One region of the Streptomyces sp. NBC_01498 genome, then DNA from elsewhere that is predicted to be linked to it. Evidence: predicted binding sites of a transcription regulator. Region 1 holds the regulator's gene; each other region holds the start of a gene.
What was found. The regulator HrcA, encoded in region 1, represses chaperone genes, less so after heat shock. The targets are predictions, from matches to a motif close to TTNGCACTCNGNNNNNCNGAGTGCNAA.

Region 2: groL (chaperonin GroEL) is a predicted target of HrcA. The motif match lies at 3,590-3,616, and genes of this name have one in related genera.
Region 3: groES (co-chaperone GroES) is a predicted target of HrcA. The motif match lies at 4,645-4,671, and genes of this name have one in related genera.

What each region holds. Positions count from the first base shown of each region.
Region 1 covers NZ_CP109598.1:5,100,180-5,109,939, reverse strand. The annotation lists gene OG875_RS21840 (16S rRNA (uracil(1498)-N(3))-methyltransferase) at 95-835, opposite strand; gene OG875_RS21835 (nitronate monooxygenase) at 832-1,905, opposite strand; gene dnaJ (molecular chaperone DnaJ) at 2,070-3,203, opposite strand; gene hrcA (heat-inducible transcriptional repressor HrcA) at 3,204-4,220, opposite strand; gene OG875_RS21820 (MBL fold metallo-hydrolase) at 4,387-5,118, shown strand; gene OG875_RS21815 (DUF3097 domain-containing protein) at 5,143-5,973, shown strand; partial or broken gene OG875_RS31050 (Uma2 family endonuclease) at 5,951-6,238, opposite strand; gene hemW (radical SAM family heme chaperone HemW) at 6,640-7,872, opposite strand; gene OG875_RS21800 (SpoIIE family protein phosphatase) at 7,931-9,760, opposite strand, start outside.
Region 2 covers NZ_CP109598.1:4,046,234-4,055,993, forward strand. The annotation lists gene OG875_RS17305 (glucosyl-3-phosphoglycerate synthase) at 1-741, opposite strand, end outside; SAM riboswitch class I at 859-987, shown strand; gene thrC (threonine synthase) at 1,003-2,361, shown strand; gene OG875_RS17315 (ubiquitin-like small modifier protein 1) at 2,447-2,722, shown strand; gene OG875_RS17320 (cold-shock protein) at 3,082-3,285, shown strand; gene groL (chaperonin GroEL) at 3,743-5,368, shown strand; gene OG875_RS17330 (hypothetical protein) at 5,491-5,733, opposite strand; gene OG875_RS17335 (erythromycin esterase family protein) at 5,799-7,724, opposite strand; gene OG875_RS17340 (superoxide dismutase) at 7,861-8,859, shown strand; gene OG875_RS17345 (aspartate/glutamate racemase family protein) at 9,055-9,760, opposite strand, start outside.
Region 3 covers NZ_CP109598.1:2,690,882-2,700,641, reverse strand. The annotation lists gene OG875_RS11190 (Tox-REase-5 domain-containing protein) at 1-1,677, opposite strand, end outside; gene OG875_RS11185 (class I SAM-dependent methyltransferase) at 1,979-3,283, opposite strand; gene OG875_RS11180 (polysaccharide deacetylase family protein) at 3,402-4,487, shown strand; gene groES (co-chaperone GroES) at 4,823-5,131, shown strand; gene groL (chaperonin GroEL) at 5,231-6,856, shown strand; gene OG875_RS11165 (hydroxyacid dehydrogenase) at 6,936-8,018, opposite strand; gene OG875_RS11160 (SDR family NAD(P)-dependent oxidoreductase) at 8,145-8,948, opposite strand; gene OG875_RS11155 (MOSC domain-containing protein) at 9,051-9,760, opposite strand, start outside.

The sequences.
Region 1 (9,760 bases):
GGTCACTTCCGTACGGAGGCGTGCCCGCCGGGACGTGCGCACGACGGCGCGCTTCCGTACGGAGGCATGCTATCCGCCCGGGGGCGGCCCGCGTTCAGGACCAGCGGCCCGTGCGGCCCAGCAGCAGCGCGCAGGCGGCCGTCCCGGCGGTGGAGGTGCGCAGGACGGTACGGCCGAGCCGGTACGGGGTGGCCCCGGCGTCCGCGAACAGGGCCAGCTCGTCCGGTGAGACGCCGCCCTCCGGGCCGACCACGAGCACGATGTTCCCGGTGGCGGGCAGGGGGGCGGTGGCCAGCGGCGCGCTGCCGTCCTCGTGCAGGACGGCGGCGAGGTCGGCCGCCGCCAGCAGCGCCGCGACGTCCTTGGCGGACGCCGCCTCCGCGACCTCGGGGAAGCGCAGCCTGCGGGACTGCTTGCCCGCCTCGCGGGCGGTGGCGCGCCACTTCGCCAGGGACTTGGCGCCCCGCTCCCCCTTCCACTGGGTGACGCAGCGCGCCGCCCCCCAGGGCACGACGGCGTCGACCCCGGTCTCGGTCATGGTCTCGACGGCGAGTTCGCCGCGGTCGCCCTTGGGCAGGGCCTGGACGACGGTGATGCGGGGCGTGGGCTCGTCCTCCGTACGGAGGCCGGTGACCGTCACGTCCAGCCGGTCCTTGCCGTGGACGGCGGCGACCGTCCCGTGGGCGCCGGTGCCGGAGCCGTCGGTGAGGACGATCTCCTCGCCGACACGCAGCCTCCGCACGGAGACGGCGTGGCGGCCCTCGGGGCCGTCGAGGGTGACGGTGCCGGTGCGCAGGGTGGTGGCGGGGCCGACGACGAAGACAGGTGCGGTCATGAGGGGTTTCCCAGGGTCAACGAGGCGCGGGTGGCTTCGAGTTCACCGACGAGGACGTCGACGAGCTGTCCGGCGGGCAGCGCGCGGGCCATCCGGTGGCCCTGGCCGGCCCACAGGGCCATGCCCTGCGGGTCGCCGACGGCGGCGGCGGCCTTGCGCAGTCCGGCGGTGAGGTGGTGCAGCTCCGGGTAGGCGGGCGGGGCGTAGGGGCCGTGTTCGCGCATGAAGCGGTTGACGAGGCCGCGCGCGGGCCGCCCGGAGAAGGCGCGGGTGAGTTCGGTGCGGGTGAACAGCGGGTTGGTGAGGGCCTGTTTGTGCAGCGCGTGCGCGCCGGACTCCGGGCAGACGAGGAAGGCGGTGCCGAACTGCGCGGCGTCGGCACCCGCGGCAAGGACGGCGGCGATCTGGGCGCCGCGCATCAGCCCGCCGGCCGCGACGACCGGCAGCCGTACGGCTTCCCGTACCTGGGTGACGAGTGACAGCAGTCCGATGCCCGCGCCGTCGGTGGCGGGGTCGTCGCGGTGGGTGCCCCGGTGGCCGCCCGCCTCGACGCCCTGGACGCAGACGACGTCGGCGCCGGACCATTCGGCGGTCTGGGCCTCCTCGGGCGTGGTCGCCGTGACGACGGTGAGGGTGCCGACGCGGGCGAAGGCGTCGAGGACGGCGGGGGTGGGGCAGCCGAAGGTGAACGAGACGACCGGGACGGGGTCGTCCAGCAGGATCGCGAGTTTCGCCTCGTAGCCGTCGTCGTGGCCCGAGTCGGGGTCGCCGAGCGGAGTCTCGTACCAGGTCTCCTCACCGGCGAGCTGTTCCCGGTAGAGCTCGACCGCCGCGCGGTCGTCGTGATGGGGCTGCGGCAGGAACAGGTTGATGCCGAACACGCTGGAGGTGAGCCCCCGGAGCTGTTTGACCTCCTGGTACATCCCGTCGGCCGTCTTGTATCCGGCGGCGAGGAATCCCAGCCCTCCGGCGTCGCCGACGGCCGCGACCAGCGGCGGGCAGGACGCGCCGCCCGCCATGGGTGCCTGCACGATCGGATACCGGCAGATGTCGGTCAACACGGAGGACATGCACGCATGGTGCCATGGCGCCCGCCGGGCCCCGGCGCCGGTCGGCCGGAGGGCGCCGTACGGGCTCCGGGCCGGGCGGGTGCCCGGTGAACGCCGTCAGGCGCCGTACGGCCCGGGAACGAGCCGGTACGGCGCCTGTGGGTGCGGCGTGAACGTCCGCGCGGTCAGCGGCCGTTGAAGGCGTCCTTCAGCCGGGAGAAAAGCCCCTGCTGTCCGGGTTGAAACTGGCCGGTGGGCCGTTCCTCGCCCCTGAGCTTCGCCAGCTCGCGCAGCAACCGCTCCTGCTCCGGGTCGATCTTCGACGGGGTGATGACCTCGACATGGACGATCAGGTCGCCCCGGCCGCCGCCACGCAGATGCGTGATGCCGCGTCCGTGGAGCGGGATGGACTGGCCGGACTGGGTGCCCGGCCGGATGTCGATGTCCTCGACGCCGTCCAGGGTCTCCAGCGGGCACTGGGTGCCCAGCGCCGCCGCCGTCATCGGGAGGGTCACGGTGCAGTGCAGGTCGTCGCCGCGCCGCTGGAACACTCCGTGCGGCAGTTCGTGGATCTCGACGTACAGATCACCCGCCGGACCGCCGCCGGGCCCGACCTCGCCCTCGCCGGAGAGCTGGATACGGGTGCCGTTGTCGACGCCCGCCGGGATCTTGACCGTGAGCGTGCGGCGCGACCGGATACGGCCGTCGCCCGCGCACTCGGGGCAGGGGGTCGGCACGACCGTGCCGAAGCCCTGGCACTGCGGGCACGGCCGCGAGGTCATGACCTGGCCCAGGAAGGACCGGGTGACCTGGGAGACCTCGCCACGGCCGCGGCACATGTCGCAGGTCTGCGCGGAGGTGCCGGGGGCGGCGCCCTCGCCCGAGCAGGTCGTGCAGACGACCGCCGTGTCGACCTGGATGTCCTTGGTGGTGCCGAAGGCCGCCTCGTTGAGGTCGATCTCCAGACGGATCATCGCGTCCTGGCCGCGCCGCGTCCGCGACCTCGGCCCGCGCTGCGACGCCGTCCCGAAGAACGCGTCCATGATGTCGGAGAAGTTGCCGAAGCCGCCGGCGCCGAAGCCGCCCGCACCGCCGCCCGCCTGCGAGAGCGGGTCCCCGCCGAGGTCGTAGACCTGCTTCTTCTGCGGGTCGGACAGCACCTCGTAGGCGGCGTTGATCTCCTTGAAGCGCTCCTGCGTCTTGGGATCGGGATTGACATCCGGGTGCAGCTCGCGGGCGAGCCTGCGGAATGCCTTCTTGATCTCGTCCTGTGATGCGTCGCGGCGTACGCCGAGTACGGCGTAGTAGTCCGTGGCCACTTACGACTCCGCCAGGATCTGTCCGACGTAACGTGCCACTGCGCGTACCGCTCCCATCGTTCCGGGGTAGTCCATGCGGGTCGGTCCGACCACGCCGAGTTTGGCGACTGCCTCGTCGCCCGAACCGTAGCCGACCGCGACGACGGACGTGGAGTTGAGGCCCTCGTGGGCGTTCTCGTGCCCGATTCGTACGGTCATGCCCGAGTCCTCGGCCTCGCCGAGCAGCCGGAGGAGCACGACCTGCTCCTCCAGTGCCTCCAGCACGGGCCGGATGGTCAGGGGGAAGTCATGGCCGAAACGCGTCAGATTGGCGGTGCCGCCGATCATCAGCCGTTCCTCGGTCTCCTCGACCAGGGTCTCCAGCAGTGTCGCCAGGACGGTGGTGACCGTCCCCCGGTCCTCCAGGTCGAAGGATTCGGGCAACTCCTGCACCAGCAGCGGCACATCGGAGAACCGGCGTCCCACGACCCGGGCGTTGAGCCGGGCTCGCAGATCCGCCAGCGACGCCTCGCCGAACGGCGCCGGGCAGTCGATCATGCGCTGTTCGACCCGGCCGGTGTCGGTGATCAGGACGAGCATCAGCCGTGCGGGGGCCAGCGCGAGCAGTTCCACGTGCCGCACCGTGGAGCGGGTCAGCGAGGGGTACTGCACCACCGCGACCTGCCGGGTCAGCTGCGCGAGCAGCCGGACCGTACGGCCCACCACGTCGTCCAGGTCGACGGCGCTGTCGAGAAAGTTCTGGATGGCCCTGCGCTCCGGCGCCGACAGGGGCTTGACGCCCGCCAGCCGGTCGACGAAGAGCCGGTAACCCTTGTCCGTCGGGATGCGCCCCGCACTGGTGTGCGGCTGCGCGATGAAGCCCTCGTCCTCCAGGACCGCCATGTCGTTACGGACCGTGGCGGGGGACACACCGAGCTTGTGCCGCTCGGTCAGCGCCTTGGAGCCGACGGGCTCCTCGGTGCCGACATAGTCCTGGACGATGGCACGAAGCACCTCAAGCCTGCGTTCGCTCAGCATCGCGCCCACCTCCAGGTCTGGTTCCGTCGGATCCGGCCTGGCACTCGATGCGCAGGAGTGCCAGCATTCCCCGGCCCAGTGTACGGCCGTGAGGTACGGGCCTAGCAAGGCCGACCGGTCCGGCCACCGCGCGCGGTACCGTCCGCCCCACCGATAGCGTCGCCGTATGAACGTCCGTTGGGAAGAGCACGGCTGGGAACAGCTCGCGCCGGGGGTGGGCCGGCGGCGGCTGCCCGGCTGGGACGCGACGGTGGGCCTGGTCCTCGGCGAGGACGCCGTCCTTCTGTACGACACGGGCTCCACGCTCCGTGAGGGCGCCGGAATCCGGGCCCAGGCGCGGGCGCTCGCCGGCGGGCGGCGCGTCACGCACATCGCGCTCAGCCACCCGCACTTCGACCATGTCCTGGGGACGGCCGTGTTCTCCGGCGCGGAGGTGTACGGCGCGACGGGCCTGGCGGAGTCGCTGCGGCGCGACCGCGAGGCCCTGCGCGACGAGGCCGTACGGCACGGGGTGCCCGCCGCCGAGGCGGCCGAGGCCGTGGACGTGCTGGTCACGCCCCGGCACGCGGTGTCCGGCGAGCGGGCGCTGGAGCTCGGCGGGCGGCGGGTCCTGCTGGCCGAGGCCGGTCCCGGGCACACCGCGCACGATCTGGCGCTGCTGGTGACGGGCGAGCGGGCGGTCGTGTTCTGCGGCGACCTGGTCGAGGAGTCGGGCGAGCCGCAGGCGGGGAGCGACGCGGTCCCGGACCGCTGGCCCGCCGCGCTGGACCGGCTGCTGGAGCTGGGCGGCGAGGACGCGGTGTACGTTCCCGGCCACGGGGCGGCCGTCGACGCGGCGTTCGTGCGGGCGCAGCGGGACACGCTGGCCGTGCGTTTCGGCACGGCGGGCACGGCGTAGGACGGGCCCCGTTATCGTCTGCGGATGCGCAGTTACCACCCTGATCTGACCCCGCCGTGGAAGCGTTCGACGCCGGTGCCCGAGGTGCCCGCCGAACCGGATCTGGTGGTCGAGGAGGTGTCGACGGGTTTCTGCGGCGCGGTGATCCGCTGCGAGAAGACCGCCGAGGGCCCGACGGTCACGCTGGAGGACCGCTTCGGCAAGCACCGTGTCTTCCCGCTGGTGGAGCGGGGGTTCCTGCTGGAGGGCCGGGTGGTCACGCTGGTGCGGCCGGGCGCCGGGGGCCCGGTGCGGCCCGCCCGTACGGCCTCCGGTTCGATCGCCGTGCCGGGGGCGCGGGCGCGGGTGGCACGTGCGGGGCGTATCTATGTCGAGGGGCGGCACGACGCGGAGCTGGTGGAGCGGGTCTGGGGCGACGACCTGCGGATCGAGGGCGTGGTCGTCGAGTATCTGGAGGGCATCGACGATCTCCCGGCGATCGTCGCGGAGTTCGGCCCGTCGCCGGACGCGCGGCTGGGCGTCCTGGTGGACCATCTGGTGCCCGGCTCCAAGGAGTTCCGGCTCGCGGAGCAGGTCACGGGGGACGACGTCCTGGTGGTGGGGCACCCGTACATCGACGTCTGGGAGGCGGTGAAGCCGTCGTCGGTGGGTATCCCGGCGTGGCCGTCGGTGCCGCGCGGTCAGGACTGGAAGACGGGGGTGTGCCGGGCCCTGGGCTGGCCGGAAAACACCGGTGCGGCGTGGCAGCGCATCCTGTCGTCCGTACGGACCTACCGGGATCTGGAACCGGCGCTGCTGGGGCGGGTGGAGGAGCTGATCGACTTCGTGACGGTCATGGACGACGGTGATATTTGACGGGCGGCAGGGTCCCGAACTTGCTGGTGTCGAGCTTGATGTCGAGGAGGTCGAGCGGCAGAGGTTCACCGAACGGGGTGGTCCGCTTCGTCAGGTAGTCGGCGTGCTCGCCAGTACCGGTGGGTTCGGTGTGGAGCACGCAGTGCGCCTCCATCGGATCGATGATCAGACAGGCCGGGATCCGGCCTGCCGCGTAGATCGACCTCTTGACGCCGTAGTCACGGTCGATGCTGGTCTTGGAGACCACCTCGAGCACCAGGGTGACGGCCGGGCGGGCACCAGACGTCCGGGCCCTCGAAAGCGCCGTGTTCGATCACGACGAGGCCAGGCTGCGGCTGGGCGGATTCCCCGGGGATCGAGAGGTCCTGTGTCTGCACGGGATACCAGTCTTCGATCGGGATCTGCCGCTCCACGAACAGAACGATCAGGTTGTGGACCCAGTCGGGCCCGCCATCATCACGATTTCGCCCCTGAGGAGTTCCGCTTTGAGCCCTGCCGGCGCCTCAAAGCTCGTGTACCGCTCGGCGGCGGTGTCGGTGATCGGTCGCTCAGCCACAGCGGTCATCTCCGTGAGCCTCCACATTCCGCCGCTTCTGTTGACGGCAGACCAGAAAATCGGCGTAGGCAATAACCACCGAATCCGCCCCGATTCACCCAACCGAGTGATCAATCCACCAGGTCCCGCACCACCCCGTCCGCCAGCAGCCGCCCCCGCAGCGTCAGGACCGCCCGCCCCGCCCCGTAAGGCCCCGGCTCCAGCAGTCCGTCCGTCAGGGCCTTGCCGGCCGCCGCCAGGCCCGCCGGGCGCAGCAGGGACAGTTCCACGCCGTCCGACAGCCGCAGCTCCAGCAGGATCCGCTCGACGCGGCGGTCCTCCGCCGTGAGGAGTTCCCGGCCCGCGCCCGGTGAGCGGCCCTCCGCGAGCGCCGCCGCGTACGCCCCCGGATGCTTCACGTTCCACCAGCGGACCCCGCCGACGTGGCTGTGGGCGCCGGGCCCCGCGCCCCACCAGTCGGCGCCGCGCCAGTACAGCTCGTTGTGGAGGCAGCGCCCGGCCTCGGTGGTGGCCCAGTTGGAGACCTCGTACCAGCTGAATCCGGCCGCCGTCAGGGTCTCGTCGGCGATCAGGTAGCGGTCGGCGTGCTCGTCGTCGTCGGTCATGGGGATCTCGCCCCGGCGGATGCGGCGGGCGAGCCCGGTGCCCTCCTCGACGATCAGCGCGTACGCGGAGACGTGGTCGGGTCCGGCGCCGACCGCCGCCGCCAGGGAGGCGCGCCAGTCGTCGTCGCTCTCGCCGGGCGTGCCGTAGATCAGGTCGAGGTTCACGTGGTCGAACCCGGCCGCGCGGGCCTCCGCGACGCACGCCTCGGGCCGGCCGGGGGTGTGGGTGCGGTCGAGGACCCGCAGGACGTGCTGCCTGGCACTCTGCATGCCGAAGGAGATCCGGTTGAAGCCGCCCGCGCGCAGCTCCGCGAGGTACGCCGGGCCGACGGACTCCGGGTTGGCCTCGGTGGTGATCTCCGCGTCGTCGGCGAGGCCGAACTCGTCGCGTACGGCGCCCAGCATCCGTACGAGGTCGGCGGCGGCGAGCAGGGTGGGCGTACCGCCGCCGACGAAGACCGTGCGGACGGGCCGGGGGTCGTCGCCGAGGACCTTGCGGGCGAGCCGGATCTCGTCGGTCAGGGTGTCGGCGTAGTTGTCGCGGGAGGCGAGCACGCCGCCGGAGCCGCGCAGTTCGGTGGCGGTGTAGGTGTTGAAGTCGCAGTAGCCGCAGCGGGTGGCGCAGTAGGGCACGTGCAGGTAGAAGCCGAGCGGCCGGTCCGCCGCGCCGTCGAGCGCGTGCGGGGGCAGCGCGCCGGACTCGGGCATGGGGTCACCGTCGGGCAGGGCGGAAGGCATGACCCCAGTGTCCCGTACGCGGGCCGGGTGCCGTCGCCGTACCCCGCAGAGTCCGGCGCTACACGGCGCGCAGCACCAGCAGCGCCAGGTCGTCCGAGGGCGGGCTCGGGTCGAAGTCGTGCACGGCCCGTCTGATCCGCTCGGCGACGCCCTGCGCGTTCAGTCCGGCGCAGCCCGCCAGGATCGCGGCGAGGCCGTCGTCGTCGTCCAGGAGCAGCCGCCCCGAGCGGCGCTCGGTGACGCCGTCGGTGACGCACAGCAGGGTGTCCCCGGAGGCCAGGTCGAAGCTGAGGCTCTCGTACGCGACGTTCTCGTCCACGCCGAGGAGCAGTTGCGGTTCGGCGGCCACACGCACCGTTCCGTCGGGCTTGAGGAGTAACGGCAGCGGGTGGCCGGCGCTCGCCAGGGTGCAGCGGGCGCCGCCGGCGGTGCCGGGGAGCGGGGCGAGTTCGCCGTAGAGGAGGGAGAGGAAGCGTGACTGGCCGCCGTCGGCGAGGCCGCCGCCCCGGCCCCCGTCGGCGCGGCCCTTCTCCAGGGTGCCGATGTCGCTGAGCGGGCCCAGGTCGCTGAGGCCGGGCAGTCCGGGGTCGCCGCCGGTGAGGTCCTGCCCGCCGGCGACGGCGACCATCAGCGCGGCGGCCTCGGCGGCCTCCATGGCGTCGTCGAGCAGGAGCCGGTTGAGGCGGTCGAGCACTTCGCCGACCGCGTACCCCTCGCGGGCGAGGAGCCGCAGCCAGGGTCTGGCGAGGCCGGTGACGACGGCGGCCTCGGGGCCGCTGCCCTGGACGTCGCCGAGCATGAAGCACCACCGGCCGCCGGGCGGCGCGGGGAAGACGTCGTAGAAGTCGCCGCCGACCACGCCGTCGTCGGCGGGCTCGTACACCAGGTGGCTCTCGACGCCGGGGATCCGGGCGACCTGGCTGGGGAGCAGGCTGCGTTGCAGGACGCGGCTGATGGTGGCCTGCCGGGTGTAGCGGCGGGCGGCGCCGATGGCGAGGGCGACGCGGCGGGCGAAGTCCTCGATGAGCGCGATCACCTCGTCGGGCATCCGGGCCAGCCGGCGGCGTCCGAGGACGAGGGTGCCGAGGGCGCGGTCGCCCGCGACGAGCCGGCAGGCGACGGCCGCGCCGTCGTGCGCGCCGGTCTGGCCGGAGCCGGGCCAGGGGACGGGCACGGGGACGTTGCGGCCCCCGGTGGCGGTGCCGTCCTGGCCGCCGCCCGCCTGGGCGCGCTGGGCGTCGAGGAGCCGGGGCGGTTCCTTCTCCAGGAGGGTGCGCAGGAGGTCGATACGGGACTCGTCGGCGTGCCAGACGCGGGAGAGCCTCGGGGCGCCCGTACGGCCGTGTCCCTCGCCGTCGAGCCAGATGGCGCACCAGTCGGCGAGCCGGGGCACGAGGAGCTGGCCGGCGAGGGCGGCGACGAGGTCCTCGTCGAGCTGTCCGGCCAGCAGGTCGGAGGCTTCGGCGAGGAAGGAGAGGGCGCCCCGGCTGATCCAGTCGGGGTCCTCGCGGGTCGTTCCGCGCGGGGCGGGGGCGAGGATCTCGGCGGCGCGCATGTCGCGGCGCAGGGCGGGTTCGCCCGTGGCGCCGGGGGCGAAGGTGCCCGCCGGGTCCCCGGAGGCCGGGCCGTCGATGGGGAGGTGGACCCAGACGGTCTTGAGGCCGGTGCGGTAGGTGATGCCCCAGCGTTCGGAGAGGGCGGCGATGAGCTGGAGGCCCCGGCCGTAGTCGGGGGCGCCGCCCGCGATTTCGTGGGCGTCGCTGCGTACGGAGCGGGCGGGGTGGTGGTCGGAGACCTCGATGACGAGGGCGGCGCGCGCGAGGTCGGGGGCGGGCTCCGGGGGTACGGCCGCCTCCGGGGCGGCTGGGGCGTCCGGGTCCCCGGGGGT
Region 2 (9,760 bases), 1.1 Mb from region 1:
CACCAGCAGCCCCAGCTCCACCCCGTACCCCACCGGGAACGGCAGCCGCTCCAGCAGCGAGCGCCGTACCGCGTACTCACCGCCCAGCGGCTGTACGAACCCCGCCAGCAGCGGCCAGTGCAGATTCAGCAGCGGGCGCGCCACCAGCTCGGTCACCCGGCCGCCCTGCCCCGGCAGCTCGCCCGCCCGGCGCGTCCGCCCCGGCCCGTCGCCCAGCGGCCCCTCGCCCGGCGGCCGGTCGGCGAGCGGCCCGTCGCCGAGCGGCCGGTCGTACATGGCCTTCACGAACTGCACGTCCGGATCGGTCAGCAGCGGCCCCACGGTCCCCGACACGAACGCCGCCGAGAAGTCCCGCAGATCCGCGTCCACGAAGCACACGATGTCGCCGCTCGTCACCAGCAGCGAGCGCCACAGCACCTCGCCCTTGCCCGGCACGGCCGGCAGCCCCGGCAGGATGTCGTCCCGGTGCACCACCCGCGCCCCGGCCGCCGCCGCGACCGCCCCCGTACGGTCGGTCGACCCCGAGTCGATCACCACCAGCTCGTCCACCAGCGGCACGGGTCCCGCCATCAGCTCGTGCCGGATCACGGACACGATCCGGCCGACCGTCGCCTCCTCGTTCAGTGCCGGGAGCACCACGCTGACCTGCGCACCCTTCTTGGCGGCGACCAGCCGGTCCACCGGCCGGTCCGCCGCCGACCAGGACCGCCGGTCCAGCCAGCGCTCCACCTCTTGCAGCACGTGATCTCCATCTCGCGGATCGGACGAGAGTCTCAACCGTCCAGGGGTTCGGTTACAGTTTTGAACAACGCGGATGACCGTCGCATGCCGGGGGTCGTCACGCTGACAATCGAATACCGCTCATCCAGAGGGGCAGAGGGAAACGGCCCGTTGAAGCCCCGGCAACCCTCCCGCCGACCGCGAGGTCACGGTGGGGAAGGTGCCAATTCCGTCTCGCGGCGAGATGCGTCGCGAGGAAGATGAGGAAAGGGCCTCGCCTTCATGGCTGCGCAGACTGTTCACCACACTTCTCAGAACGCCTCCCCGAGCGCCTCCCGGGCCGCCGACGGCACTGACACCCCCGCCACCGACGCCCCCGCCGCCGCGACCGTCGACCTCGGACCCGCCGCCGCCCTCTCCTGCCGCGAATGCGGGGAACGCTTCGCACTCGGCCCGATCTTCGCCTGCGAGAGCTGTTTCGGCCCGCTCGAAGTGGCCTACGACCTGCCGACGGGCGACCCCGAGGACCTGAAGAGGCGCATCGCCGCCGGTCCCGACAACATCTGGCGCTACGCCCCGCTGCTGCCCGTCCCCGCCGACGTGGCGTCCAAGCCCAACATCAACCCCGGCTTCACCAAGCTCGTCCGGGCCGACAACCTCGCCCGCGAACTCGGCGTGACCGGCGGGCTGTACGTGAAGGACGACTCCGGCAACCCGACGCACTCCTTCAAGGACCGTGTCGTCGCCATCGCCGTCGAGGCCGCCCGCGCCTTCGGCTTCACCACGCTCTCCTGCTCCTCCACCGGCAACCTCGCGGGCGCCGTCGGCGCCGCCGCCGCCCGCGCCGGTTTCCGCTCCTGCGTGTTCATCCCGCACGACCTGGAGCAGGGCAAGGTCGTGATGGCCGCGATCTACGGCGGCGAACTCGTCGGCATCAAGGGCAACTACGACGACGTGAACCGTTTCTGCTCCGAGCTGATCGGGGACCCGCTGGGCGAGGGCTGGGGCTTCGTCAACGTCAACCTGCGCCCGTACTACGGCGAGGGCTCCAAGACCCTCGCGTACGAGATCTGCGAACAGCTCGGTTGGAAGCTGCCCGACCAGCTCGTCATCCCCGTCGCGTCCGGCTCCCAGCTGACGAAGATCGACAAGGGGCTGAAGGAGCTGATCGCGCTCGGCCTGGTCGAGGAGAAGCCGTACAAGATCTTCGGCGCGCAGGCCGAGGGCTGCTCGCCGGTCTCGGTCGCCTTCAAGGCCGGTCACGACGTCGTACGGCCGCAGAAGCCGGACACGATCGCCAAGTCGCTGGCGATCGGCAACCCGGCCGACGGCCCGTACGTCCTGGACATCACCCGCCGCACGGGCGGCGCCGTCGAGGACGTGGACGACGAGCAGATCGTGGACGCGATCAAGCTGCTCGCGCGCACCGAGGGGATCTTCGCCGAGACGGCGGGCGGGGTGACCGTGGGGGTGACGCGCAAGCTCATCGAGAGCGGGCTGCTCGACCCGGCGCTCACGACGGTCGTGCTGAACACGGGTGACGGGCTGAAGACGCTGGACGCCGTGGCGCCCACGACCGGGCCGACCGCGACGATTCCGCCGAGCCTCGACGCGTTCCGTGACGCGGGTCTGGCGCGTTGAGCCTCACGACGCCCGGTGTCCGGTCCCCGGACGCCGCCCGCAGTCCGCTCCGCCAGCTCCGTCACTTCCCGGAAGGCAGTAACCGATGAGTGTGAACGTCCGTATTCCGACCATCCTCCGTACGTACACCGGCGGCAAGGCCGAGGTTCCGGCCGAGGGCGCGACCCTGTCCCAGGTGATCGAGTCCCTGGAGGCGAACCACCCGGGCATCGCCGCCCGCGTCCTGGACGACGGAGGCAAGCTCCGGCGCTTCGTCAACGTGTACGTCAACGACGACGACGTCCGGTTCGAGCAGGGCCTGGAGACCGCCACGCCGGACGGCGCCGGCATCTCGATCATCCCGGCGGTCGCCGGCGGCTGAACGGCACGCACGGTGAACGGTGTTGCCCCCTCCGCGAGAGAAGCGGAGGGGGCAATTCCATGAGGTTGAACGCGGTACAGTTGGGGTAGGCCCGCCGCCGCCCATGCCCCGAGCATATGAGTTCGGGACAAGATGCGGTCGAAGTACGGACGTCATTTGCGCAGTTTCTTGCGTTATGCCCGGCCCGACTTGCCCCTGATGGCCCGGCAATTCACCCCTTCGCGTATTCCGCCATGCCCAGAATTCTCGTCCGATTGCCCTGTTGCAGAGGGCAGTTGGGCAGATACATTCAGCCGCGGTCGACGCGTTCCGGCGCGAAGTGCGGTCCCGCGCAGGGGCCAGTAATAGGGGAGTTGGGCATGGCTCAGGGCACCGTCAAGTGGTTCAACGCGGAGAAGGGCTACGGCTTCATCGCGGTCGACGGTGGTGCGGATGTATTCGTCCACTACAGCGCGATCCAGATGGACGGCTACCGCACCCTTGAAGAAGGTCAGCGAGTGGAGTTCGAGATCTCGCAGGGCCAGAAGGGTCCGCAGGCGGACATGGTCAAGCTCGCCGTCTGATCTCGGCGCGATCGGCCACCGACGCACGCACACACCGACGAGGGGCCCGTATCCCACCAGGGATACGGGCCCCTCGCGCGTGCGTCGCCGGCCGCTGCCTCCGCCGCGCGGGTGTCCACCCCGCCACGGCTCCTCGCGTGCGTGCCGCCGGCCCGGACGGCGCTGCCGGGTCCGGGTCCGTCCCGACGGCAGGGCACTCCCGTGCGCGCCGCGGCCCCCGTCGGGCCCGGGGCGCACGGGAGTCCGACCAGCGGTCCCTCGGGAGTCGCTTGCACTCTCGGGGGTCGAGTGCTAATCATTGGCGTTAGCACTCTGCAGGTGAGAGTGACAACTTATGGACCGGGTCGACGAGGCCCGAAGCCCTGTGGGGAAGGAACCGCAGGGCTCTCGGGCCGTCCGTCGCGGGCGTTGGCACGGTCCGGAGAAATCCACCCCCTGTCCGGGAGGACCACTTCACATGGCCAAGATCATCGCGTTCGACGAGGAGGCACGGCGCGGTCTCGAGCGCGGGATGAACCAGCTCGCCGACGCCGTCAAGGTCACCCTTGGCCCCAAGGGCCGTAACGTCGTCCTCGAGAAGAAGTGGGGCGCCCCCACGATCACCAACGATGGTGTCTCCATCGCCAAGGAGATCGAGCTCGAGGACCCGTACGAGAAGATCGGCGCCGAGCTGGTCAAGGAAGTCGCCAAGAAGACGGACGACGTCGCCGGCGACGGTACGACCACCGCGACCGTGCTGGCCCAGGCGCTGGTCCGCGAGGGCCTGCGCAACGTGGCCGCCGGCGCCAACCCGATGGCCCTCAAGCGCGGCATCGAGAAGGCCATCGAGGCCGTCTCCGGTGCGCTCCTGGAGCAGGCCAAGGACGTGGAGACCAAGGAGCAGATCGCTTCGACGGCCTCCATCTCCGCCGCCGACACCCAGATCGGCGAGCTCATCGCCGAGGCGATGGACAAGGTCGGCAAGGAAGGCGTCATCACCGTCGAGGAGTCGCAGACCTTCGGTCTCGAGCTTGAGCTCACCGAGGGCATGCGCTTCGACAAGGGCTACATCTCGGCGTACTTCGCCACCGACATGGAGCGTATGGAGGCGTCGCTCGACGACCCGTACATCCTGATCGTCAACTCCAAGATCGGCAGCGTCAAGGACGTTCTGCCGCTCCTGGAGAAGGTCATCCAGTCGGGCAAGCCGCTGCTGATCATCGCCGAGGACGTCGAGGGCGAGGCGCTCTCCACCCTCGTCGTCAACAAGATCAAGGGCACCTTCAAGTCCGTCGCCGTCAAGGCCCCGGGCTTCGGTGACCGCCGCAAGGCGATGCTGAACGACATCGCCATCCTCACCGGCGGCACGGTCATCTCCGAGGAGGTCGGCCTCAAGCTGGAGAACGCCGGTCTCGACCTGCTGGGCCGTGCCCGCAAGGTCGTCATCACCAAGGACGAGACCACCATCGTCGACGGTGCCGGTGACAGCGAGCAGGTCGCCGGTCGCGTGAACCAGATCCGTGCCGAGATCGAGAACTCGGACTCGGACTACGATCGCGAGAAGCTCCAGGAGCGCCTGGCGAAGCTGGCCGGCGGCGTGGCCGTCATCAAGGCCGGTGCCGCCACCGAGGTCGAGCTCAAGGAGCGCAAGCACCGCATCGAGGACGCGGTGCGCAACGCCAAGGCCGCCGTCGAGGAGGGCATCGTCGCCGGTGGTGGCGTGGCTCTGCTCCAGGCCGGCTCGGTGTTCGAGAAGCTTGAGCTCGAAGGCGACGAGGCGACGGGTGCGAACATCGTCAAGCTCGCGCTGGAGGCTCCGCTCAAGCAGATCGCCGTCAACGGTGGTCTCGAGGGTGGCGTCATCGTCGAGAAGGTCCGCAACCTGCCGATCGGTCACGGCCTGAACGCCGCGACCGGCGAGTACGTGGACATGATCGCCGAGGGCATCATCGACCCGGCGAAGGTCACGCGCTCCGCGCTTCAGAACGCGGCGTCCATCGCGGCGCTGTTCCTGACCACCGAGGCCGTCATCGCCGACAAGCCGGAGAAGGCCGCCGCGGGCGGCGCGCCGGGCGGCATGCCGGGCGGTGACATGGACTTCTGATCCTGACGGATCGGTGGTTCATGGCGTAGCGCATACGCACACGCACACGCACGAACCGAGGGCGGCACTCCCGAAAGGGGGCGCCGCCCTCGGGGCGTTTCCGGTGCGAGTCCGGTGCGGGCTCAGGTGGCGTAGTTCTTGAGCTCGTCGGTGTCCAGGGTGATGCCGACGGGGTCGGGGAGCTTGACGGCGGCGCCGTAGGGGTGGGCGATGCTGGCCTTGTACCCGCTCGCCTGCGGGTTGGTGAAGACGACCAGTTCGTTGGCGTCGCAGTCGATCAGGAGATAGACGGGGACGTCATGTTCGTTATCCGGATGCGCTAGACCGTCGACACGGTGTGTCGCAACTCGGTGACGAAAAGTCATCTCCCCTGGTGTGGAGCCCACTTGACCGCGTGAGTAGCCCGTCCGGCGGCAGAGGTGACCGACCCTTACGACTCCGGGGCCCGGTACGGCGGGATCGGGTGGGAGTCCGTCGAGCGGGTGACGTACGCGAGGCCGTCGTACGCGTGGGACGGGCGGACCGGGGTGGTCTCGCGGCGGTAGAACCAGCGCGTCACCAGGGCACCGAACTCACGGGTCTCGTGCGTCGCGGCGGCCCACTCCCGAACCGCGCGGGGCGCGTCCTCCGCCGTCGCCGGGCGGAGGTCCAGCAGGTGGTCGTGGGGGGTGGCGGTGGCGAGCCGGGCCTCCAGGGAGGTCGCCGGGGGCGCGCCCAGGGGGTTGCCCTCGGCGGTCCGGCCGGTGAGGCCGCCGACGCCGCTCCACGGGCCGGGCCAGAGGCGGTGGGCGCGGAAGGTGCCCTCGCCGAAGAGCAGCCCGAGGGCGTAGTACGCGTCGCCGTGCCCCTCGCGCAGATGCTCGCCCAGCGGCGGCGCGCCGGCCTCGGTGGACGAACGGCCTTTCGCGACATGGCTGTTGTGGCCCCAGAGCACCACCTTGGCCGCGGGGTCCGTCAGGATCTCCCCGACGGCCTCGGCCATGTACCGGTCACGGGCGGCGGCGACCGTGCGCTCCGGGTCGGCGTGCTGTCCGCCGCGCGTCACCAGGTCCGCGGCCCGCACCAGGATCCGTGCGTGCCGCACCGCGACGGCACCGGCCGGGGTGGACTCGTACTCGCGTACGGCCTCCAGCAGGTTCACCGCCTCACGCATCAGCCGCTGCTCGGGATCGGGGCGCGAGCCCGGATAGGCGGTGGCGAGCACCCCGAGCCTGGCGTGCAGGTCGGGCAGCCGTTCGGGCGCCACGCTGGTCAGGAACGCTTCGAGTACGGCCAGCGAGTCCCCGGAGCGCTGCGGGTCGATGCCCGCGAACCGGACCTGTTCGCTCTCCGGCCGCCCCGCGTTGTACACGCGCATCCACTCGAACATGCTCAGGACCTCTTCGGTGCGCCAGGTCCAGAACCCGAGCCCGGTCAGGACCTGCGCGGCGTCGCCGACCCCGCCCCGCACGTACGCGTCGACGGCAGGCCCGGCGGACGCGCTCGCCTCCATGGCCAGCGTCGTGAAGCCCAGCTCCGTCACCAGGTACTCCAGCAGCCGGTGCTTCAGCCGGAAGAACTCGCTCGTGCCGTGGGTCGACTCGCCGAGCCCCACGATCCGTACGCCGTCGAGAACCCCCTTGAGCGACCGGAGATCGTCGGCCGGCGTACCGGCGGAGAGGCCCCCGGTCAGGGGTACGGCGTGGGCCGCCAGCCACCGGGTCACCTCGTCGGAGTCCTCGACCGACGTCTTGACGGATGCCTTGCCGGTGGTCACCTCATCGGTCACCCCGCCGGTCGCCGCGCTGGTCACCTTGTCGGGCGTCTCGCTGGTCACTCCGCCGGTCGCCGCGCTGGTCACCTTGTCGGGCGTCTCGCTGGTCACTCCGCCGGTTGCCGCGTCGGCCGCCTTGTCGGGCGTCTCGCTGGTCACTCCGCCGGTCGCCGCGCTGGTCACCTTGTCGGGCGTCTCGCTGGTCACTCCGCCGGTTGCCGCGTCGGCCATCTTGTCGGGCGTCTCGCTGGTCACTCCGCCGGTTGCCGCGTCGGCCGCCTTGTCGGGCGTCTCGCTGGTCACTCCGCCGGTCGCCGCGCTGGTCACCTTGTCGGGCGTCTCGCTGGTCACTCCGCCGGTTGCCGCGTCGGCCATCTTGTCGGGCGTCTCGCTGGTCACTCCGCCGGTTGCCGCGTCGGCCGCCTTGTCGGGCGTCTCGCTGGTCACTCCGCTGGTCACCTTGTCGGGCGTCTCGCTGGTCACTCCGCCGGTTGCCGCGTCGGCCGCCTTGTCGGGCGTCTCGCCGGACACCGCCCCGGTCACCTCGCCGGACCCGTCGTGGGACACCTCGTCGGACACGGTCTCCCGATCATTCGCTGCCATGCCGCCGAGGCTACATCCGGACCCCGTCCGACTCCGCGCGGGGAACTCGGCGGCGGGTGCGGTGCGTTACGTGCGCATAGCGCACCGGAGTTGTCCCTGTCCCCAGGCACCCCCGAAGCCCCGGAGGCTCCAGACCATGTCCCTGACACCCCCCAGTCCCTCGCGTCGGTCCCTGCTCGGCGGCGCCGCCGCCACGTTCGCGCTCGCCGCCACGGCGGCCGGCGCGGGCACGGCCGCGGCGCACACCCGCCCGACACGCCCCGGCGGCCCCGGCCCCGGTCGTCCCGGGCACCCGTCCTGGCCGACCGAGTTCCCGCTGCCCGACGGCTTCCGCCCCGAGGGCATCGCCATCGGCAGCGGCCCGTACGCCTACGTGGGCTCCCTCGCCGACGGCTCGATCCACCGCGCCGACCTGCGGACCGGCGAGGGCAGTACCGTCCTCGCGGGCGCGACGGGCGGCGCCGCGACCGGCCTGAAGCTCGACCACGACGGCCTGCTCCACATCTCGGGCGGCGTGAGCGGCTCCATCCGGGTCCTCGACACCCGTACGAACCGGCTCACCGCCACATACCGGCCGACGACCACCGGCTTCGTCAACGACGTGATCCTGTACGGCGACCGGGCCTGGTTCACCAACTCGTACGCCCCTGTCCTCTACACCGTCCCGCGCGGGCGCGGCGGGCGCCGCGGCGATCTCCGGGAAGTCCCGCTCGGCGGCGAATGGGAGCAGGCGCCCACCGGCATCAGCGCCAACGGCATCGAGACGACCCCCGACGGCCGCGCGCTGATCGTCGTCAACGGCCCGGCGGGCAAGCTCTTTCGCGTCGACCCCAAGACCGGGCACGCCACGCTGATCACCCTGCGCGGCGCGTCCGACGTCCTCAACGGCGACGGGCTGGTGCGGGTGGGCCGCACGCTGTACGTGGTCCAGAACCGGCTCAACCTCCTCACCGCCTTCGACCTCGACCCCCGCGCCCGCACGGCGACCCTCCGCCGCTCGATCACGGACCCCCGCTTCGACGTCCCGACGACGGCGGCCCGCCTCGGCGACCGCCTCTACCTCGTCAACGCCCGCTTCACGACGACCCCGACCCCGGAGACGACGTACAACGCCATCGCCGTACCGCTGCGTTGAGGATTCGCTTTCGCGGGCGGTACGGGGGGTACGCCGACCGTCGTGCTCAGCGGCATTGAGCGGCGTTGAGCGGCATTCAGTGGCACAGAGCGTCGTTCGGGGGCCGACGGGTGACGGCTGTCCCCCGGCAGCCGCCCGTCCACCCGCACACGCACACGTGCGTATCCGCATCCGCATCCGCATCCGCAGGCCGGGTCAGAGGCCGAAGCCGTCCAGCAGGCCCGAGTACTTCTTCGGGGGTGGCGTCGCGTACTCGCCCCGTTTGCTCGTCCGCAGGCCCAGTGACAGCAGGGACTCGACCAGCTTCACCGCCGCGCCCACGCCGTCGACCACCGGGGTGGCGGTCGCGTGGGTGAGGGCCGGGGCGAGCGGGGCCATACCCGCGCAGCCCAGGACGAGGACGTCGCAGTCGTCCTCGGCCACTGCCGCCGCGCACGCCTCGGTCACGGTGCGCACCGTGACCGGGGCCGGGTCGTCGAGGTCCAGTACGGGGATGTCGCACGCGTGCACACCCCGGCAGGCGTCCGCGAAGCCGTAGCGGCGTGCCAGGTCCCAGGCGCGCCCGGCGGTCCGGGGCAGGGTGGTCACGACGCTGAAGCTCCGGCCGAGCAGTACCGCCGTGTGCATCGCGGCCTCGGCGATCCCGACCACCGGACCGGCCGCCAGTTCGCGGGCGGCGTCGAGGCCCGGGTCGCCGAAGCAGGCGATGACGTATCCCTCGTCGCCCGCCGCCTCGCCCGCCGCGATCTCCGCGAGCAGTCCGGGGACTGCCAGCGCCTCGTCGTAGTGGCTCTCGATGGACTCCGGCCCCATCGCCGGGCCGGTGGCGGTGACGACGGTCGACGGCGCGGCGGCGGCCCTCGCGTGCCGGCCGATGGTGTCCGTCATGCCCTGGCTGGTG
Region 3 (9,760 bases), 2.4 Mb from region 1:
CGCCGCCGCGTCCTTCTTCGCCTGTTCGGCGGCGGCGACCTCCTCGTCGGAGGCGCCCTCGCACTTCTTCTCCAGCGGCAGGAGTACGGGGACGCCGCCCGCCCGGTAGACCGCGACCGTCCGCCCGGCCGCGTTGACCCCGCCGCTGAGCGAGGGCCGTTCGGTGCCGGGGAGTCCGGGCGGGCCGGGCACCCGGCCGCCGAGCGGGCCGGAGCTGATGAAGCAGCCCTTCGCGGCCAGTTCCCTCTCAGCGTCGTCGGCGTGTTTCTGCGCCTCGGCCGCCGCCTCGTCGGCGGCCTTGACGTCGCCCTTCCCCGCCGCCTTCCGGGCCCGTTCGGCAGCCTCCGCCGCCTTGTCGGCGGCCTCGCCCAGCTTCCCGAGTTTGCCCAGCTTGCCGACCTTGCCGACTTTGCCGCCGATCTTCGCGGCGTTGTAGCCGGGGATGAACGTCGACCCGATGTTCCAGATGACATCGGTGACGGCCCGTGTCTTCTCGCCGTTGTTCCACCGCTCGCGGACCTCGTCGCCGACGAAGACGTCGTCGCCCACCCCGACGACCGTGTTGACGGAGGCGCCGCCCCAGTCGGTCAGCGCGTCGAGGTAGTCGCCGCGCCCCCACTTGTCGCCGGCCTCCGCGGCGTCGTCGGACCACTGCTCGGCGAGGCCGCTGCCGTAGTCCTTGAGGCCGTCCAGGGTGCCGCCGGGGTCGGTGACCAGGTCCCAGACGCCCTTGACGTCGCCCCAGACGCCGTCCACGACGAGGCCCTTGCCGACCTGGGTGACCCGGTCGGCCGCGCAGGAGAAGAAGCCCCAGCCGCCGCAGTCCTCCTCCGGCTCCTGCTGCTCCCCGCCGCCGTCGCCACCTTCGCCGCCGCTCGCGGCCTCGTCGTCCTCCCAGCCGGGTTCGCCGTCCGCGCCCTCGTTCCGGTCCTCGTCGGTCTCCACGGCCACCGGGACGGTGCCGCCGGGGCCCTCGGTCCGGGGATCGGCGGGGTCCGACGGCTCTCCCGGTTCACCGGGGGCGTCCGGGCCGCCGGGGCCGTCCGGGCCGTCCGGGTCACCCGGCTCGTCCGCCCCGTCACCCGCCTCGACCGTGCCACCGCCCCCGGCCGGGCACCCCGCCCCCGTGATCGAACAGACAGCCGACCGCAGGCCGTCCGAGACCTGCCCGCCGACACCGCTCACCACGAGACCGACGACGATCGCCGCGACCACCACGAACAGCCCGGCGTACTCGACCGTCGTCTGGCCCCCGTCCCGCCGCCACCGGATGAACCGCGCGAAGGAGAACGGCCGGTGCTCCGCCCGCAGTTCGGGGGCGAGACGCACCCACTCCCGGCTCTCGGGGCGGCTCAGGAAGACCAGGATCAGTACGGGCAGCAGGAGTTGGGTGAAGCCCTGGAAGGACCCCTCCGCGACGGTGGCGAGGGCACCGACCAGCAGCCACACCTGTACGGCGATCAGCCCCCGCCACCGCCGGATGCCGCCGGTGCGCAGCCGCCTGACGAGCAGCCAGCCCGCCGTACCGGGCGCCGCCGCCCACAGGGTCAGCCCGACGAGTTCGGCGTCCACCGCGTCCGCGTCGGAGGCCGAGAGGAGCAGACCGATCCCGCCGAGCACCGTGAAGCCGAAGATCGCGTAGACCAACCACCGTGCGGCGTCGAGCGGTTGGGGCATCGCGCGCCGCCCCGCCGGACCGCCGGGCGGCAACGCCCCGTCGTACGCCGAAGTTCCCCCGTGCACCGTCATGTCTCCGCCCCCAACTACCCTCGCCGACAGCAGTGTTCGGGCAGCGCGCGTCAAGTCGCCCCCGTGCGGTGGAGCTTATGGCTTGATCACATCGGGGCGCATGGGTCCGGGCGTCCTAAAACGGTCACAAGACTGTCCGCACTGTCCACGCGGAGGATCGGGGCGGCCGGACAGCGGCGGCAGGGCGGCGGCGGAGGCGACACCTTGACGGAGCGGGCGGAGAAGCCGGTCACGGACTCCCGGCGGGGTGGCCGAGCAGCATCGTCGGCGCGCCCGCGACGCGCGTGAGGAAGACCGTGGCGGACGCCCGCCCCTGGAGCTTCATCCTCCGTCGCAGTTCCTCCGGTTCGACCGGCGAGCCGCGCTTCTTGACGGTCAGGACACCGACCTCGCGCTCGCGGAGCAGGGCCTTGAGCCGCTTGAGGTTGAACGGCAGCCGGTCGGTGATCTCGTACGCCGTCGCGTACGGCGTCGGGCGCAGCTCGTCCGCCGTGATGTACGCGATCGTCCCGTCGATCAGCCCGCCGTCCAGCTCGGCGGCGGCCTCGGCGACCAGATGCGCCCGGATGACGGCGCCGTCCGGCTCGTACAGATAGCGGCCGACCTCCCGGACCGGGGGGTCGGGCAGTCCGTGCCCGGTGAGTGTGACGCCGGCGGGCAGCAGGGTGGCGCGCCGGGCGCCCGGCGTGATCGCCGCGCCGTCCGGGGCGTCGGCGGGGTGCCCGTGCGGGGCGTCGGCGCGGTGCCAGAGCACCGCCTCCTTGACGTCGCCGCCGTCCGAGATCCACTCGGCCTCGAAGTCGCCGGGGACCAGTTCGTGCGGGATGCCGGGGGCGATCTTGATGCCGCCCGCGCCGACCGCCCGCACCGCCGCGACGGCCCAGGACAGCGGTGGCGAGTACGCCTCCGGGTCGAAGATCCGCCCCCGGCCGCCGCGCCGGGCCGGGTCGATGAACAGGGCGTCGGGGGCGGGCGCGGCCGACAGGTCGTACGTCGTGACGTCCGCGCACACGACGGCGGGCGGCGGCGCGTCCGGTGCCAGCGTCCGGATGTTGTGCGCGGCGATCTCGCAGGTGTCGGGGGAGCGGTCGACGGCGGTCACGGCGAAGCCCGCGCGGGCCAGTTCGATCGCGTCGCCGCCGACACCGCAGCACAGGTCCGTGATCCGCGCGGGGAGCCCGCCGGGGCCGCCGAGGCCCAGATCCCGGAACCGGCGCGCCCGGTGGGCGGCGACCGAGGTACGGGTGGCCTGCTCGACGCCGTCCGGGGTGAAGTACATGCGGTACGCGTCCCGCTCGCCGAACTTCGCGACCGCCCGCTGCCGCAGCCGGGCCTGGGCGAGGGCCGACGAGACCAGCGCGGCGGGGTGGTCGCGGCGCAGCCGGGTCGCCAGGGCCAGTTCCCGTGCCGGGTCGTGGTCGCGCAGGGCGGTGAGCAGGCTCTGGCCCTCGTCGGAGAGGAGCGCGGCGAGCGCCGAGGGGGAGTGCGGGGCGGGCCCCGGCGGGGGACTGGGGGAGGGGGTGCGGTCGGTCACCGGGCCATTGTGGGCCAGCCGGGCGGACCGTCGTCGCGCCCCGGCGGTGCCTGCGGGGCGCTCGGGCCGGGCGCTGACAGGATGCGGCGCCATGCATCTAGTACGACAAAAGGAAGAAATGGGAGCGGAGTCCCGGAGCGCGCGCCGACGCGGACGGACCCGGACGACCCTCGCCGTACTGCTGATCGCCGCGCTCGGCTCCGCCTGCGCGGCGGAGCAGGGCGACCGGGGCGGCGGGCGGCCCGGCGGCGACGGCGGAGGCGGCGGTCCCGGCCGCGCGCCCGCCGGCGACGGTGGCGGTGCCGGCAGGGGCGGAGGCGGCGGCCCGGTGGAGTCCGCCCCCGCCGGGCCGGTGCCGGCCGGTGTGCGCTCCGCCCCCGCCTGGTTGCGCGGCCCCGGCCCCGAGGCCGGTGCCGCGCGGAAACCCGGGGCGGCGGGAAAGCCCGGCGCCGCCCAGCGACTCGACGCCGCCGCCGTCGCCAGGGTCCAGGCGCTGCGCGCCGTCGCCGCCAGGAAGTGGAGACTCGCGAAGACACCCCTCGCCGCGCCCCCGCCGCCCGCCGTCAAACCCCGGATCACCACCCGCAAGGGCTTCGAGGTCACCGGCGGCGCGAACCTGCCGCCGGTCTTCACCGCCGTCCCGACCAAGGAACGGATCGTCTTCCTCACGATCGACGACGGTGCCGAGAAGGACCCCGAACTGCCGCGCATGATGGACGAGTTGAGGATCCCGTACAGCGCCTTCCTCAGCGACTACGTCATCAAGGACGACTACGGCTACTTCACGAAGATGCGCGACCGGGGCGTCGGCCTGCACAACCACACCCTCACCCACCCCTACCTCCCCGGACTCTCGCCCCGGGAGCAGAAGCGGGAGATCTGCGGCCAGCAGGACCGGATGAAGAAGCGGTACGGCACCCGGCCCGAGCTGTTCCGGCCGCCGTACGGCAACTACGACGCCGCCACCCTGCGCGCCGCCAAGTCCTGCGGCGTCAAGGCCGTGCCGCTCTGGGCGGCCGAGGCGTTCCCGGACCACCTGGAGTGGCGCGAGTGGGACCGGAAGCTGCGCCCCGGCGACATCGTCCTCACGCACTTCCGGGGGAAGGGCGACTGGAAGGGCTCGATGCCCGACATGATCCGCAACGTCATGAAGACGATCACGGAGAAGGGTTACGCGGTCGCGAAGCTGGAGGACTACGTCTGAGGGTCCGTGTCCCGGCCCGGCCGGTCCCGGACGCGGGCCCCGGGAACGGCCCGCCCCGGGGCCCGGGGGAGTCCGTCGGCTCCCCGTCGGCCGCCCGTCGGCCGTCCGTCAGCGTCCGGCCGGAGAGCCACCTCATCGGGCGGCGCGCGGCGCTGAATTGGCACTCAGCTTGACCGAGTGCTAATCGCGGTCATAGTGTCATGTCTGGCACTCCCCACTGGAGAGTGCCAAACGCGTGACACGTCAGGTCCGGCACCCGCGACGACGGATCGGGACTGGTCACGCCACCCAGAGACAGTTAACCCCGTGAGATCTCCGAAGGGGGAGGTCGGATCGTGACGACCGCCAGCACCAAGGTTGCCATCAAGCCGCTCGAGGACCGCATTGTGGTCCAGCCGCTCGACGCAGAGCAGACCACGGCCTCTGGCCTGGTTATTCCGGACACGGCCAAGGAGAAGCCCCAGGAGGGCGTCGTCCTGGCCGTCGGTCCGGGTCGCTTCGAGAACGGCGAGCGGCTTCCGCTCGACGTCTCCGTCGGCGACGTCGTTCTGTACAGCAAGTACGGCGGCACTGAGGTGAAGTACAGCGGCGAGGAGTACCTCGTCCTCTCGGCCCGCGACGTGCTCGCGATCATCGAGAAGTAATTCCACAGTCCCGCTGTGAACTGCGCCCCTGGCCCCCGCATCGCCGGGTGGCCCGGGGCGTAGTTGGTTGTTCGTTCGAGAGGTTGAGAGAAAGCTGCCATGGCGAAGATTCTGAAGTTCGACGAGGACGCCCGTCGCGCCCTTGAGCGCGGCGTCAACAAGCTTGCCGACACGGTCAAGGTGACGATCGGCCCCAAGGGCCGCAACGTCGTCATCGACAAGAAGTTCGGCGCGCCGACCATCACCAACGACGGTGTCACGATCGCCCGCGAGGTCGAGCTCGACGACCCGTACGAGAACCTCGGCGCCCAGCTCGTGAAGGAGGTGGCGACCAAGACCAACGACATCGCGGGTGACGGCACCACCACCGCCACCGTGCTGGCCCAGGCGCTGGTCCGCGAGGGTCTGCGCAACGTCGCCGCCGGCGCCTCCCCGGCCGCCCTGAAGAAGGGCATCGACGCCGCCGTCGCCGCCGTCTCCAAGGAGCTGCTGGACACGGCCCGCCCGATCGACGACAAGTCGGACATCGCCGCCGTGGCCGGGCTCTCCGCCCAGGACTCGCAGGTCGGCGAGCTGATCGCCGACGCGATGGACAAGGTCGGCAAGGACGGTGTCATCACCGTCGAGGAGTCCAACACCTTCGGCCTGGAGCTGGAGTTCACCGAGGGCATGGCCTTCGACAAGGGCTACCTCTCGCCGTACATGGTGACCGACCAGGAGCGTATGGAGGCCGTCCTCGACGACCCGTACATCCTGATCAACCAGGGCAAGATCAGCTCCATCCAGGACCTGCTGCCGCTGCTGGAGAAGGTCATCCAGGCGGGTGGCTCCCGGCCGCTGCTGATCATCGCCGAGGATGTCGAGGGCGAGGCGCTCTCCACCCTCGTCGTCAACAAGATCCGCGGCACGTTCAACGCCGTCGCCGTGAAGGCCCCCGGCTTCGGTGACCGCCGCAAGGCCATGCTCGGCGACATCGCCACCCTCACGGGCGCGACCGTCATCGCCGAGGAGGTCGGCCTCAAGCTCGACCAGGCCGGTCTCGACGTGCTGGGCTCGGCGCGCCGTGTCACCGTCTCCAAGGACGACACGACCATCGTCGACGGCGGTGGCGACTCCTCCGAGGTCACCGGCCGCGTCAACCAGATCAAGGCCGAGATCGAGTCCACGGACTCCGACTGGGACCGCGAGAAGCTCCAGGAGCGCCTCGCGAAGCTGGCCGGCGGCGTGTGCGTGATCAAGGTCGGCGCCGCCACCGAGGTGGAGCTGAAGGAGAAGAAGCACCGTCTGGAGGACGCCATCTCCGCGACCCGCGCCGCGGTCGAGGAGGGCATCGTCTCCGGTGGTGGCTCCGCCCTGGTGCACGCCGCCAAGGTGCTGGAGGACGGCCTGGGCAAGACGGGCGACGAGGCCACCGGTGTCGCGGTCGTCCGCCGCGCCGTGGTCGAGCCGCTGCGCTGGATCGCCGAGAACGCCGGTCTTGAGGGCTACGTCATCACCGCGAAGGTCGCCGAGCTCGACAAGGGCCACGGCTTCAACGCCTCCACCGGCGAGTACGTCGACCTGGTGAAGGCCGGCGTCATCGACCCGGTCAAGGTCACCCGCTCCGCGCTGGAGAACGCCGCGTCCATCGCCGCGCTGCTGCTGACGACCGAGACCCTGGTCGTCGAGAAGCCGGCCGACGACGAGGGCGACGCCGGTCACGGCGGCCACGGCCACAGCCACTGAGGTCCGCAGGTCTTCGGTACGACGCGCCGAGGCCCGGCACCCCTTCGGGGGTGCCGGGCCTCGGCGCGTCAACGGCCGGTCATGCCGAGTACGGCAGCTCCGACGGGCGTACGGGGTCGCGGAACGGCAGCCCCTTCGCGAACCGCTCCACCTCGTCCAGCGCGTGGTCCGCCATCCGGTGCAGCTCACCGCCCAGCGAGCCCGCGACATGCGGGGTCAGCAGCACGTTCGGCAGGTCGTACAACGGCGAGTCGGGCGCGGGCGGTTCGGGGTCCGTCACGTCCAGCACCGCGTCCAGCCGCCCGGCCACCAGTTCCGGCAGCAGCGCGTCCTCGTCCACGAGTGTGCCGCGCGCGGTGTTGATCAGCGTCGCGCCGTCCGGCATGGCCGCGAGCTGGGCGGCGCCGATCAGACGACGGGTGGCCGGGACCTGCGGCGCGTGGACGGTCACCACCTGGGAACGGGCGCACAGTTCGTCCAGCGGTACGGACTCGACGCCGAGCGCCGCCGCCCCGGCGGCGTCCACGTACGGGTCGTACAGCAGGACGTCGAGATCGAACGGGCGCAGCAGTTCGATCACCCGGCGGCCGATCCGGGAGGCGCCGACGATCCCGACCGTACGGCGGTAGTTGCCCACCCCGGCGGTACGGCCCATCCCGCCCCCACCGCCGACCCCGCCCGCCGCCCCGCCCAGTTCCGCGTGCCAGTCGTGCGCCCCGCGCACCTCGCGGAAACGGTGCGCCGAGCCGAGGACCCGTTTGCCCGCGAAGAGGATCGCGGCCAGCGTGTACTCCGCCACCGGCAGCGCGTTGGCCCCCGCCGCCGACGCCACCGCGATGCCGCGCTCCCAACAGGTGTCCGTGACATGGTGCTTGACCGACCCGGCGGCGTGCACCACCGCGCGCAGCCGGGGTGCGGCGTCCAGCACCTCGGCGGTGAGGGGCGGCGCGCCCCAGCAGGTGACGAGCAGTTCGGCGCCGGCGAGCGCGGCGGCGACGGCCGGGTCGAGGCCGGGGCCGGTCAGGGTACCGGCGACCAGGCGCGGATCGACGCGTACGAGCCGGGTCAGCCGGTCGAGACGGTCGGGCGGGAACAGCCGCTCCGCGACACCCGGCCCCATCGAGAGCAGCGCGGACGGCCGGTTGTCAGTGGCGTCGTGCATGGTGGTGGTCGGTCCCCTCGATGGTCCGGGTCGGCCCGCGTCGGTCCTTCGTGGTGCTCCTCGGTGGTCGTGCCCCGACGCGGGGTACGGGGGTACGGCGCGATCGGCCGGTTCTCCGGGGCCGGGTCACCTGGGCCCGTACTTGCGGCCCGTCTTCGACGTGATCCCGCCCAGCAACCCCCGGGGTGCCAGCTTCACCGCGCCCATCAGGGCCTTGTAGCGCGGGTCCGGCACGGACACCGTCCGGCCGCGCGCCAGGTCCGCCAGTGCCGCCGACACCAGCTTGTCGGCGTCCAGCCACATCCAGTTGGGGATGTTGTCCGTCCCCATTCCCGCCCGGTCGTGGAACTCCGTACGGGTGAAACCGGGGCAGAGCGCCATCAGCCGTACCCCGCTGTCCGCCAGGTCCCGCGCGGCGCCCTGGGTGAACTGCACGACCCACGCCTTCGACGCCCCGTACGTCCCGCGCGGCAGGAACGCGGCCACCGACGCCACGTTCACCACACCGCCGCGCCCCCGCTCGCGCATGCCGATGACGGCCGCCGACGTCAGCCGCAGCACCGCCTCGCAGTGCACCTTCAGCATCGTCAGCTCGTCGGCCATCGACACGTCGAGGAACGGGCCCTTGTTGCCGAACCCGGCGTTGTTGACCAGGAGATCGATGGGGTGCTGGCGGTCGTCGAGCCGCTTCTCGACCGCCTCGATGCCCTCGTCCGTGGCGAGGTCGGCGGTCAGCACCTCGGCCTCGATGCCGTGCAGGTCGTGCAGTTCGGTGGCCTGACGCCGCAGGCGTTCCGTGTCGCGGGCGACCAGTACCAGGTTGTGGCCGCTTCCCAGCCCGCCGGACTGGGAGGTGCCGCCCGCCGCCAGCCGCCGCGCGAAGGCGGCGCCGATCCCCGCGGTCGCACCCGTAATCAAAGCAGTCGTCATAGGCGGCACGTTAGACGGTCGCGCGCCCGGCGCGAACGCCCGTCCGGCCACCGGGAAGTGCTACGCCGCTGCGATACGCGCGCCGGGCGCACGCTCCCACCCTCAGACCGCGCCGGCGCTCTCGACACTGCCGACCGTGTTCCCCACGGTGTCGCCCACCGCGTCCCCCACCGTGCCGCCGTACTTCCGCACGTACTCCCGGGCCGCCCGCAACTCCTCCGTGTGCAGGGCCTCCCCGGCCGCCAGCACCCGGGGCAGCAGCTCACGCTCGGTCGTCGCGGCGCGGAAGGCGAGCGCCACCGTCACCTCGTGGTCGGGCCGGTGCAGCACCTCGATCGGGTCGCCCGCGCGGACCTCGCCCGGCACCAGCACCCGGAAGTACGCCCCGGTCACGCCCTGCCGGGTGAAGCGCCGGACCCAGCCCCGCTCACCGAGCCAGCCGCCGAACGTACGGCACGGAATCCGGCCGCTGGTCGCCTCCAGCACCAGATCAGGGCCCACCCGCCAGCGCTCCCCGATCTTCGTCCCGTTCAGATCGGCACCCGACGTCGTCAGGTTCTCCCCGAAGCTGCCGTTGGCCAGCGGACGGCCCAACTCGCGCTCCCAGAAGTCGAGATCCTCCCGCGCGTACACGTACACGGCCTGGTCGCTGCCGCCGTGATGGCGCAGGTCGCAGACCGTGTCCCCGGCCAGACCGCTGGCTCCGACCCCCTTGGGGCCGGGATCGCGCACCGCGACCGGGCCGTCCACCGGCCGCTTGTCGATGCCGGTCGCCCCGCTGGGCGACTCCGTGTACCCGGCGGTCATGGGCT